DNA from 3 places in the Fictibacillus sp. Mic-4 genome. Region 2 is predicted to be linked to each of the others. Evidence: riboswitches for the same ligand, from Rfam matches in the RefSeq annotation. Region 2 holds a riboswitch; each other region holds the start of a gene.

Region 1 (4,267 bases), on a different contig from region 2:
CCCGTTATGGATGCAAAACCGTTTAATGGCTGCAGGAATCAGGCCGATTAATAATGTCGTTGATATTACCAATTACGTTTTGCTTGAGTACGGCCAGCCACTTCATGCTTTTGATTATGACCGTCTTGGTTCGAAGGAAATTGTCGTTCGTCGTGCTAAACAAAATGAAGAGATTGTTACATTGGATGATGTGAAACGACAATTAAACGAAAATCATCTCGTTATTACAAACGGTAAAGAGCCCGTCGCTGTAGCCGGAGTAATGGGAGGGGCAACATCGGAAGTTCAGCAAGATACAACGACGATTCTTTTGGAAGCGGCCTATTTTAATAGCCAACGTGTTCGTGCCGCTTCAAAAGACCTTGGTCTTCGTAGCGAGTCCAGCACCCGTTTTGAAAAAGGAATTGACCGTAACCGCGTGTATGATGCCGCTCGCCGGGCCGCATCTTTAATGGCGGCCTATGCCGGCGGAGAGGTTGTCAGCGGGATTGTTGAAGCGGGAAGCCGCATCGTTGAGGAAATCAACGTAAGCGTAACACAAACGAGGATCAACGGACTGCTTGGCACGAACATTTCCCTTGATGAAATCGGTGAAAAGTTAAGCCGCCTTAAGCTTCCATACGAACAGAGTGGTGAAACGTTCACAGTAACGGTCCCGACCAGACGACCTGATATTACGATTGATGCGGATCTTGTGGAAGAAGTCGGGCGAATCTATGGCTACGATCGTATTCCGGCCACTTATCCGTTAAGTGAAGCAAGGCCGGGCGGATTGACACCATTTCAAGAGAAACGAAGAAAGGTTCGTCGTTATTTAGAAGGAGCGGGGCTTTACCAGGCTGTCACGTATTCTTTGACAACCCCGGAAAAAGCAAAAAGTTTCTCTTTTAAGAAGGAAGATGTTTATCCGATTTCGGTTGCGCATCCGATGAGCGAAGATCGGAGTACATTGCGTTTGTCCCTCATTCCACAGCTGCTTGAAGTGATTTTATACAATCAAAATCGGGCGCTTGAAGACATCGGCTTTTATGAAATTGGCTCTGTTTTTGTGAATAAAGAGCAAGAGCTGGTTAATTTGCCTGAGGAAAGAGTTTATCTTGCCGGTGCTTTATCGGGAATGTGGAACGAACACCCGTGGCAGGGGGAAAAGAAAAAGGTCGACTTTTTTGTTGCTAAAGGCATACTCGAAGGACTGTTTGCCGAACTTGGCCTTAGCACCCGGATTAGTTTCGAGAGTGGGGACGTCAGCGGAATGCACCCGGGAAGAACAGCTATTATTAAACTCGATAGCATTAAGATTGGATTAGTGGGCCAAATTCACCCGGCAACACAAAAGGAATGGGACATTAACGAAACATATGTGTTCGAGCTCGATTTAGGAAAACTGTTAGAAGCCGAAGTAGAACCGACTGTTTATTCCACATTGCCGCGCTATCCTTCGGTAACGCGCGATATTGCCTTAGTGATTGATGAAGACCTTCCGGCGGGTGACTTATATACGGTCATTCAGGAAGCCGGCGGAAATCTTTTAAAAGAAGTGAATTTGTTCGATCTATATCAGGGAGAGCGGATGGAACAAGGAAAGAAATCGCTCGCGTTTTCATTAAAATATTTCGACCCTGAACGGACGTTGACGGACGAAGAAGTTCTAAAAGCACATGAAAACGTATTGAAGAGCCTTGAAGAACGTTTCGGCGCTACATTGCGTAAATAAGGAAAAGTGTGACGAAAAGTCACACTTTTTTATTTTGAAAAATAAATCCGATAGAAATACTTGACTTTCTATTTTGAACAAATTAAAATGTTAAACAACAAACCAAACTTATCAAGAGCGGCAAAGGGAACTGGCCCGATGATGCCCGGCAACCTGCAGATTATGTAAGGTGCCAATTCCAGCAAAATGGTTGCCATTTTGAAAGATAAGGGAAATAGATTTTGCCTTAGCCTTTCCGGAATGGGAGGTTTTTCTTTTTTTTAACGAAGTTTTCGGTTCGATGAAATAGCTTATTCTTTGCGGTTTAAATAAAGCAATTCGAATAGATCGATTGGGAGGAATGGGCATGGGGAGCAAACAAGAGCATACAGAAACCATTTTTGAGCGAATTAAAGAGATGTTGGAGACGATGAAATTTGGCTCCATTACACTTGTCGTTCAGGATGGCAAAGTCATTCAATTGGAGCGAAGTGAAAAAGTAAGAATTAAATAATGTTGCGCTGACTAGACAAACTAGAGGCGGTTTTAACCTAATTGATTTAAAGGCGAAAAGTCTAATGTGGGAACTAAACAATTTGATGCATATAGGCTTGGAAGACCACCGGATCCTATTAGGTTAAGATCGCCTTTTTTGTTTAAAAAACAAAGGGGAGAGAGCACAGTGAAAAAGCAATTAACGTATGATACTTGGAGCGGAGAACAACTTAAAATTCCGTTTGAAGATGATACAAAAGGGGCGATCGAAGTTCTTCAATGGGCGTATGACGAATACGGGAAATCAATCGTTTATGCGTGTAGTCTCGGAGCCGAAGGGATGGTTCTTATTGATTTAATTTCAAAAGTGAAGGATGATGCAAAAGTTGTTTTTCTCGATACGAATGTCCATTTTAAAGAAACGTATGAGTTGATTGATAAGGTGAAAAAGAAATATCCAAAGTTGAATTTTGTTGTTGTAGAGCCAGAAATCACACTTGATGAGCAAGCGCTTCAGTATGGGGAAGAGCTCTGGAAGACCAATCCGAATCAATGTTGCCATTTGCGAAAAGTAATTCCGCTGCAAAAAGCGCTCGAGGGCAGTACAGCATGGATCACCGGATTGCGCAGAGACCAATCACCGACAAGAAGCAAAACGGAATTTATTAATAAAGACGAAAAGTTTAAATCCATCAAAGTTTGTCCATTAATCCATTGGACATGGAAAGATGTGTGGAGATACATCTATAAACATGATCTTCCATACAATCCATTGCATGATCAAGGATATCCGAGCATCGGATGTGAAAAATGCACGCTCCCAACGAATGATGCAACAAATTTACGTGCCGGAAGATGGGCATCTCTAGAAAAGACGGAATGTGGGCTGCATCAGACGTAAACAGGAGAGATAAACGATGATCGTAACGTATATAGCTTTTGCGGTAGGTTTCTTTTTTGCGATGAATATAGGGGCAAGTGGGGCAGCTGCGTCAATGGGGATCGCATATGGAGCGGGTGCCGTCCGGCGAAAAACCATCGCCCTTTTGATTTGCGGAGGGGGCATTTTCCTTGGGGCGGCAATTGGCGGGGGAGAAGTTGTCAAAACCATCGGATCGGGAATTGTTCCATCATCTTTATTAACGGTCAAAATCGTTGTCATTATACTTGCATCAGCGGCGGTATCTCTGTTTTTTGCCAATGTGATTGGGATCCCATTATCAACGAGTGAAATTACGGTTGGATCTGTAGTGGGAGTTGGAATTGCGTACAAAGCTTTATACCTGACCAATTTAGTAACGGTTATGTTTTTCTGGCTGTTTATCCCCGTTGTCGCTTTTTTGCTCGCATTCGGTGCATCAAAATTAATTAGCAAGATTGAGAAAACGTATCCGGTGATGAAAGCAAAACAACCGAAACGCTGGCTCGCTGTTTTGCTTATTGGTGCCGGCTTTCTTGAAGCATTTTCGGCTGGAATGAATAATGTAGCTAATGCAGTGGGCCCTCTAGTTGGTGCCGGATTGTTGTCCGTATCCGCAGGAACATTAGTTGGCGGGTTATTTGTTAGTTTAGGAGCGGTTTTTTTTGGCGGCAAAGTGCTTGAGACGAATGGAAAACGGATAACTCGGTTTTCCCTTTTAGAAGGATGCGCCATTTCCGGAACGGGAGGGATATTGGTCATTATCGCCTCTATTTTTGGTTTACCGGTTCCGCTAACACAGGTCACGACATCAGCGATCATCGGTCTCGGAACGGCGCAGAACGGATTTTACTTATGGCAAAAAAGCATTATTAACCAAATGATGAAAGTTTGGATCGTGTCACCTGTATTTTCACTTGTCATCTCATATGCGATGGTAAAGGTGTTCCTGGATAGTGATTTTTACACGTTTATCGTAATTGCCAGCGTGTTTTTGGCAACAATCGGATCTATTAGTCTTTTAAAAACGATTCGAAAAGAAAAACGTACATTTCATGAAGAAGGAGGTGGCATTTGATTCGTATTGCAAGCGACGATAAAAGATTAATAGCAAGTCTCAAACATAAACAAACGGAGGGAAAATAAATGAGTTTAATTGA
Region 2 (4,267 bases):
TGTTTACAAATGGGGAGTCTGCCCCTTCAAGGGCGATTGCATCTTTCTTCGGATTTAATCCTGCATCAAGTGCATAGTTTGTATTGATTAAGATCGCATCGCCTTCACCATTTTTATACGCTTTAGGAAGCATGCCTGCATCAATGTCAGCTTTAAACTTAAGGTGTTTAGGGTTTTTCACGATATCTTTTAGCTGCGCATTGTAGCTTACGCCTTTTTTCAACGTAATTAACCCTTCTTTTTCAAGCAATAGCAACATACGTCCATGGTCGGCAACCGAATTGCTCATAATGATTGTCGCCCCGTTCGGAAGGTCTTTTAACGATTTATATTTTTTCGAATACACACCAATCGGTTCAATGTGGATTCCGCCAGCGTTTTCGAACTTGTAATTTTTATGATCTTTCATTTGTGATACAAGGTAAGGAATGTGTTGGAAATAGTTTGCATCGATTTCTTTATCAGCCAATGCTTTATTTGGCAATACGTAATCCTGGAATGTTTTAATTTGAAGATCAATGCCTTTTTTCTTCAAAAGCGGTTTAGCCTGTTCCAAAATTTCTGCATGTGGTACAGAAGTAGCCCCAACAACAATTTTATCATTGCTCATTCCTTCTTCTTTTTTCCCACAAGCAGCAAGTGCCAGTGAAAGTGCTGCAACGAGAATAATGCTTAAAATCTTTTTCATCAGAAATAGTCCCCCTTGTTTGTAATTTAACGCTTATCAATGCGTTTTGTTATAAGATCACCAATAAATTGGATGATAAACACAATAATTAAAATCGCAACCGTCGCTACAAACGTAACGTCATTTTGTTCGCGTTGATATCCCCAAATGTAGGCAAGGTTTCCAAGGCCGCCTGCACCGACTACACCCGCCATAGCCGTATAGCCGACAAGGGCGATCGCCGTTACCGTAATACCCGAAATTAATGCGGGCAAGCTTTCAGGGATTAGCACTTTAAAGATGATTTGAAAATTAGTAGCGCCCATCGATTTAGCTGCTTCAATAACCCCTTTATCAACTTCGCGTAAGGCGATTTCAACCATCCGTGCGTAAAAGGGAGCGGCTCCAATAATTAAAGCTGGCAGAGCAGCATTAGCACCTAGCATAGACCCTACTAATATTCTTGTAAAAGGAATTAATAAAATAATTAAGATAATAAATGGCACAGAACGAAAGACGTTCACCACTGCGGCAATTATCATATTAAAAAACTTATTTTCCCATTGATTGCCTCTATTCGTTAAAAATAAAGCAAGGCCTAACATTAGTCCTAGTATAAAGGTGAAAAGTACACTAACCCCCGTCATATAAAGCGTTTCAATTGTCGCATCTTTAAAGACGCCCCACTCAACATTCGGAAATACGGTATTAAGCATGTGAGATCACCTCCACCTGTACTTGCTGTTCATTTAAGAAACGAATCGCTTCTTTCACGGATTCCTCTCTGCCGTCTAATTGAATAAACAACGTTCCATATTGCCCATTTTGTGTTTGCGACATTTTTCCTTGCAAAATATTTACACTTACATCAAATTGCTTGATAACTTCAGTAATTAATGGCTGCTCCGCCTTCGTTCCGACAAAAGTTAGTTGAACGATATGACTACTAGGGTTTTGTTCAAGTAAATGGTTAAGAGTATCTATCGTTTCCTCCGGTTCAGTCACTTGCTTCACAAATTCTTTAGTAATTGCTGCTTTCGGTGTTTTAAATACTTCAAGCACAGGACCGATCTCCGCAACCTTACCGCTCTCCATCACGGCAACACGGTGGCATATTTTTCGAATCACGTGCATTTCATGAGTAATTAAAACAATAGTCAATCCTAACTTTTTATTAATTTCAACCAGCAAATTTAAGATGCTATCCGTAGTTTTCGGATCAAGCGCAGATGTCGCTTCATCACATAACAATACTTCCGGATTATTGGCGAGCGCTCTTGCGATTCCGACACGTTGTTTTTGTCCGCCGCTCAACTGAGCAGGATAAGATTCACCGCGTCCTTCTAAACCTACAAGCTGGATTAATTCATCAACCCGCCTCTTCCTCTCTTCTTTCGGCACTCCTGCAATTTCAAGAGGAAATGAAATATTTTCACGAACGGTACGAGACCAGAGGAGATTAAAGTGCTGAAAGATCATGCTGATTCGTTGACGCTCTTTCCGCAATTCTCTTTCACTCAAATTCGACAGGTTTTTTCCCGCCACTGTAATCGTCCCACTCGTTGGGCGTTCCAACATATTTAACATACGAATTAACGTACTCTTGCCGGCCCCGCTATAGCCGATAATTCCAAATATTTCTCCTTTTTCAATTTCGATATTGACGTCATCCACGGCATGGACAGGTCCGTCCTTCGTTTGAAAAAGCTTTTTCACTGATTCGAGCTTAATCAACTACATTCCCCTACTTTCTGTTGTTACTTTGTTGAAAAAACAAATGCCTTTCTGCGTAAATGAGCAGAAAGGCATAAATGTATCTATGCGCCTTCTTCTCATCTCCCAAAGCAATTGATTCGCTTTGCAGGAATTGGCACCATTTTAAGCGTTATTCGCCTAACGGTTGCCGGGTTTCATCGGGCCAGTCCCTCCGCCTCTCGTGATAAGAACAAGTCGTTCTATTATTTTTTCATTTTTATAGTTGAATTCTATCACCCATGTCGAATGCTGTCAAACACTTTTTCGTCTATTTTTATGATTATGCCTCCGCCAATCATTCCCTCTATTCACACGTTTTGGTTTATGGTGTTGAAGATGTTGAGGGTAACGCTTTTTTATGTAATTTCCCCTGTCTGAGTGATACAGCGCTTTACGTTTATTGTGTGGCGGACGATATTTTTTCACTCGACGTTGATGTAGATCGTGCTTGTTTTTATGTAATGGATGTTGGTTGCTCGAATGGCGTATATTTTTCAAGCGATGCCGTTTATAGTCGTGATGGTTAACCAACGGCTTCTGTTTCATTATTTGACGCGATTGCCTATCCTTCGACTGTTTTGGCACAAAAACGGTCTCTCGTTTTTTCTTTTCCTCATTTTCTTTTTGCAAAACGCTTTTTTTGGGGCGTTTGGCTTTATTATGTTTATGAATGACCTTATTTTTTATAGTCTTATTTTTCCGCTTATTGTTCGGCTTATTTCTTATCTCTATATTTCTTTTCAGCTCGGAAAACGTCTTCTTCTGAACATCCTTAAGGGAAATCTTTTGTCCTTTATTCTTTGCATCTAAATATAATAAATATTTCCCGGTAGATATATTATTGTCGCTTGCCTTCTGGTGTTTTTCAGAATCCGCTTCTTTTATATTTACTGTAACTTGATGATTGGCGACTATTTTATTTCGTTTAATGGTTGCAATTGTTTTTTTTAGCGAAGATGACAACTTTTTATTTGATGGGTCAACTACTGTAGTCACAATCATTACATCTTGCCTGTCATTTAAGTACCCGCTCGCATTAAAAGCATCTATTAACTGGCCGGAAAAAGAAGACAGGCTCATCTTCTCTTTATAACGGATCTTTTTTAATAAATCTGCCGCATCATGATTCCATGATTGCACGTCAATGACCTCTAACCTTGAATTTACTCCCACTTCAAGACTTGGATTCACATCAAAACTTACATAAGCGGCCGCTGCTTCATTTTCATTTTTGATAGGAATCATCCCTGAAATAAGAAAAAAGACAAGGAAAAGAATAAGTGTAAGCGAAAAAGATGGCAATAAAGAACAGGGCCTTTTTTTAGAAACGGCAAAATAGGATGAATGATATTCGCTTCCAACGACCGGCTGTCTGCCGGGCGGAATGCGAACAGAAACAAAACATCCATCCTTCGTAAGAAGTATTACCTTTCCTTTTTTTACTTCCATTACAATGCCGCTTTTCATGTAACGTGTCCCCTCCTGCATGTAGAAGGAGTTGCTTCGTATAACGTTAGCTTGTCCTACTTTTAAACAACATCCTTAAGACTGAATGTATGACTTTAACGCTTTAAAGTCGCCTAAATAAATTAATGATACAGCTATTATATATTTTCGGTTTCTTTCGATTGTTTTACGACTGCAGGAAACCATGCTTAACAAATCTTTTATTGGCAGTTGCTTTTTTTCCATAAGAAAATCAGCTAATTCTTTATTTTCAACAATCAGTCGGGAAATTTCTTTCGCGTTTTCACGGGCATCTACATGTTTTGGACAATGTTTGGAAAGAACTTTAAAATTCAACCCGAATTCTTTTAAAAGTTTTTGATATTCCTCAATTTCATA
Region 3 (4,267 bases), on a different contig from region 2:
TAATCGTTCGCAAAACAGGAATTCCACCGCCGACACTTGCTTCATACACAAAGCGGACATCATTTGACTGAGCGATTTGCAAAAGTTCTTTTCCAGAGCGAGCAATTAAGTCTTTGTTCGCCGATATGACATGACACCCTGACTCAAGAGATTGTCTGATAAAAGTAAATGCCGGTTCCTTTCCCCCGATGGCTTCAACAACAACATCCGGCTTGTCTTTTTGAAGGAGTTCCTGAAAATTTGTCGTTACAAAAACATCTTTCGGCAGTTCCCTATTCTTAGTTGGATCTTGAATGAGGATCCCGGTAATTTCAACTGCTTTCCCTAATAAAGAGCTAAAATGACCTTTTTTCTCAACAAGCCCTGTAAATACCCCATATCCTACCGTTCCTAATCCCAGAAGCGCCACTTTAATGATTTGTTTTTCAATTCCCTTATTTTCTCCGTTTTTTTCATTCATTTTTATCCCTCCAGATAAGTATCAAGGTATAAAAAAACCCCTCTTCATAAGAAGAGGGGTTTTCGCTCGCCTCCTCTTATCAATCAGGAAAATTTTCCTGCAGGTATTAGCACCTTTTCAAACATTGTTTGAAGGTTGCCGGGCGTCATCGGGCCAGTCCCTCAGCCTCTCTGGATAAGAGTCCAATATATGTTATTTTTACTAGCATCTTAAATTAGTTAATAATGTAACACGGAGAATTTGAAAAAGTCAATGCCTTTTTCAGATTTTTAGTAAAAATCTTTTTTTAAATGGCATGTTCTTTTACATAACGATTCCACTTATGTTCGGCGCATTCTTTGCTGCAAGAGCGTTTATGCTCACGCTCGCATTCTTCGCACATAAGCAAATGTTTATTGCATTCAGGATTTCCGCACTTGACATAACGTTCTTCGGGCCTTCCACAATGGTAGCATTTCCCGACTATCCTTTCTTCACCCGTGCGGTTAACAGGAACGGAGATTCTTTCATCAAAAACATAACATTTTCCATCCCAAAGGGCTCCTTTCACCTCTGGATCATATCCGTAAGTGATAATGCCCCCTTCTAACTGGGAAACATCCTTAAATCCTTCTTTGATTAAAAAGCCGGAAAACTTTTCACAGCGAATGCCGCCAGTACAATACGTTAAAACTTTTTTATCTTTAAATTGCTCGAAGTTTTCCCGAACCCATTTCGGCAGGTCACGGAAAGTTTCAATATCCGGACGAATCGCTCCGCGAAAATGGCCGAGATCGTACTCGTACGTATTTCTCGCATCTAAAATGACGACATCTTCTTGCTGCATCGCTTCATAAAACTCTTTAGGTGATAAATGTTTTCCCGTCAGTTCATTCGGGTTAATGTCTTCTTCAAGGCTTAAATTCACAATCTCTTTTTTCACTTTCACTTTCATCTTTTTAAAGGCATGCTGGTCAGCCTCTTCGATTTTAAAAACGATATCAGAAAAGCGCGGGTCTTTTCGGAGGTCAGCCATATAGTGATCGGTTTGCTCCACCGTCCCTGAAACCGTTCCGTTCAGCCCTTCGCTCGCCACAAGAATGCGTCCTTTTAATCCTAATTCTTTACAGTAATTCAAATGTTCTTCCGCAAAGCTTTGAGGATCATCAATTGGTACATATTTATAATATAGCAATACTCTAAAATTCATGTTTCATTCCACCACCTGCTAAAATATCCTTCCCTATCATAACAAAAAACATCAAAAAAGAAAGTGTTCAAATGAGGAAACGTTTGAAAATGGAAAAAAATTTGTTGCAATCTCAAATCATCTGTTGTAAAGTTAAGAAAATTAAATGAAAACAACTCATTTCTTATCAAGAGAGGTAGAGGGACTGGCCCGATGACACCTCAGCAACCTTCAAGCCGCCGGCAAAACGCTTGAAAAGGTGCTAATTCCAACAAGTTCAGCTCTTATGGACTTGGAAGATAAGAAGAACGACTGTTATCGGTTTTAAAGTCTTCTTCTTATAGAAGGCTTTTTTTATTTTTCGTTACTACTTTAGAGGAGATGGGGAAATGTATAAAATCGAAACAAAACTCGCACAAATTGGAAACCGAAGTGAAAACGCTACTGGAACTGTAAATCCTCCAGTCTATTTTTCTACCGCTTACCGCCACGATGGGATCGGCCTATCAACAGGCTATGATTATTCACGCACGGGCAACCCTACACGTTGTCTTCTTGAAAAAACGATCGCCGACCTTGAAGGCGGGGACGCAGGCTTTGCTTGCAGTTCAGGAATGGGTGCAATCCTTACCGTGCTCGCACTCTTTCAATCTGGTGACGAATTCATCGTTTCTAAAGATTTATACGGGGGCACGTACCGTTTATTTGAAGAAGGATTCCGTAAATGGGGATTAAATTGTATTTATGTCGATACTTCCTGTTGTGACGAAATCGAGGCAGCTATCTCAGAAAATACGAAAGCGGTTTTTCTTGAAACACCAACGAATCCATTAATGGAACAGGCCGATATTCGAAAAGTTGCGGAAATAACGAAGAGACACCAAATACTGCTCATAGTTGACAACACCTTTTACACACCGCTTCTCCAGCAACCGATTAAAGATGGAGCGGATATCGTCATTCATAGTGCAACGAAATATCTGGGAGGGCACAATGATGTACTAGCGGGTTTAATCATTTCGAAAGGAAAAGAGTTAAGTGAATTGCTCGCTAAGCATCATAATGCATCCGGAGCCGTTCTCGGTCCGTTCGATTCATGGCTTCTCATGAGAGGCATGAAAACATTGGCATTGCGCATGAAACAGCATGAAAAAAACGCGAAAACGATTGTCCAGTTTTTAGCGAATCACGAAGCGGTTACTGATGTTCTTTATCCCGGAAAAGGCGGAATGCTTTCATTCCGTTTGGTGAACGAGTCCTGGGTCGACCCGTTTTTGCGAGAATTGAAACTGATCACATTTGCTGAAAGTTTAGGAGGTACGGAAAGCTTTATTACGTATCCTGCGACACAGACACATGCCGATATTCCTGAAGAAATTCGGATAAAAACTGGCGTATGCAACAGACTGTTGCGCTTCTCTGTAGGTATTGAAGATGTAAATGATTTAATTAAAGATCTTGCACACAGTTTAAGCAAAGTAAGTCAGGGGGTATTACAATGAGCGATAGTCTAGACTATACCTTTCAAACCCGGTTGCTCCATAATTCCAATAAATATGATCCGGCAACAGGTGCGGTAAGTGTTCCTATTCAACATGCATCGACCTTTCATCAATCGGATGTTGACCATTTCGGCAAATACGACTACGCCCGTTCTTTAAACCCAACACGTGAAGCGTTGGAAGAGACAATCGCTCAATTGGAAGAAGGTACAAGAGGGTTCGCTTTTTCTTCAGGAATGGCCGCCATCTCAACGGCCTTTCTTCTATTATCACAAGGAGATCATGCCATATTGCCGGATGACGTCTATGGCGGAACATTCCGAATGGTCACGGAAGTTCTCTCGCGATTCGGAATTGATCACACTTTTGTTGACATGACGGATATCAATGCGGTAAGACAAGCGATTCGTCCAAATACAAAGCTTATTTATATTGAAACACCATCCAATCCGCTCTTAAAGGTTGCAGATATTCGGGCTCTGTCTTCCCTGGCAAAAAACATCGGGGCATTTACCTTTGTTGATAATACGTTTTTGACTCCTGCTTTGCAAAAACCACTTTCACTTGGCGCGGATGTCGTTTTGCATAGCGCGACAAAATTTTTGTCAGGACATAGCGACGTCGTTGCCGGTCTTGCAGTAACAAATGATGAAGAACTCGGGAATAGACTCGGCTTTTTGCAAAATTCGTTTGGCGCCATCCTTGGCGTTCAAGATGCCTGGCTTATTCTTAGAGGGCTAAAAACTCTCCATGTACGGCTGGAACAATCGGTAAAATCAGCAAAGCAGATCGCAAATTTTTTACAGGAGCATTCATTGATTAAACACGTTTATTATCCGGGACTTTCTTCCCACCCGGGATATGAAATTCAAAGCAGCCAGGCGAATAGTCCGGGCGCCGTCCTCTCTTTTGAGCTAGGGAACGAAGTTGATCTCCGTTCATTTTTAGAACAACTTCAATTGCCGGTATTCGCTGTTAGTTTAGGTGCCGTTGAGTCGATTCTGTCTTTTCCGGCAAAAATGTCACATGCGGCCATGCCGAAACATGAACGTGAAAAAAGAGGAATATCCGACTCTCTATTAAGATTGTCGGTTGGACTTGAAAACCCTGAAGACCTTATGAAAGACCTCGATAAGG

Evidence for each region. Region 2 has a riboswitch for S-adenosylmethionine ahead of WD019_RS11230 (methionine ABC transporter ATP-binding protein). Riboswitches for the same ligand answer to the same signal wherever they lie in the genome.
Region 1: linked by a shared signal. The riboswitch ahead of WD019_RS04325 (YezD family protein) and the one ahead of WD019_RS11230 (methionine ABC transporter ATP-binding protein) in region 2 are both predicted to bind S-adenosylmethionine.
Region 3: linked by a shared signal. The riboswitch ahead of WD019_RS05270 (methionine biosynthesis PLP-dependent protein) and the one ahead of WD019_RS11230 (methionine ABC transporter ATP-binding protein) in region 2 are both predicted to bind S-adenosylmethionine.

What each region holds. Positions count from the first base shown of each region.
Region 1 is NZ_JBBHZM010000003.1:113,427-117,693, forward strand. It holds gene pheT (phenylalanine--tRNA ligase subunit beta) at 1-1,714, shown strand, start outside; SAM riboswitch class I at 1,820-1,926, shown strand; gene WD019_RS04325 (YezD family protein) at 2,061-2,207, shown strand; gene WD019_RS04330 (phosphoadenylyl-sulfate reductase) at 2,376-3,089, shown strand; gene WD019_RS04335 (inorganic phosphate transporter) at 3,106-4,185, shown strand; gene sat (sulfate adenylyltransferase) at 4,254-4,267, shown strand, end outside.
Region 2 is NZ_JBBHZM010000014.1:84,367-88,633, reverse strand. It holds gene WD019_RS11240 (MetQ/NlpA family ABC transporter substrate-binding protein) at 1-688, opposite strand, end outside; gene WD019_RS11235 (methionine ABC transporter permease) at 715-1,383, opposite strand; gene WD019_RS11230 (methionine ABC transporter ATP-binding protein) at 1,376-2,401, opposite strand; SAM riboswitch class I at 2,497-2,613, opposite strand; gene WD019_RS11225 (anti-sigma-I factor RsgI family protein) at 2,675-3,889, opposite strand; gene sigI (RNA polymerase sigma-I factor) at 3,965-4,267, opposite strand, start outside.
Region 3 is NZ_JBBHZM010000004.1:96,221-100,487, reverse strand. It holds gene WD019_RS05280 (homoserine dehydrogenase) at 1-460, opposite strand, end outside; SAM riboswitch class I at 534-641, opposite strand; gene WD019_RS05275 (rhodanese-related sulfurtransferase) at 747-1,649, opposite strand; SAM riboswitch class I at 1,810-1,934, shown strand; gene WD019_RS05270 (methionine biosynthesis PLP-dependent protein) at 2,018-3,130, shown strand; gene metC (cystathionine beta-lyase) at 3,127-4,267, shown strand, end outside.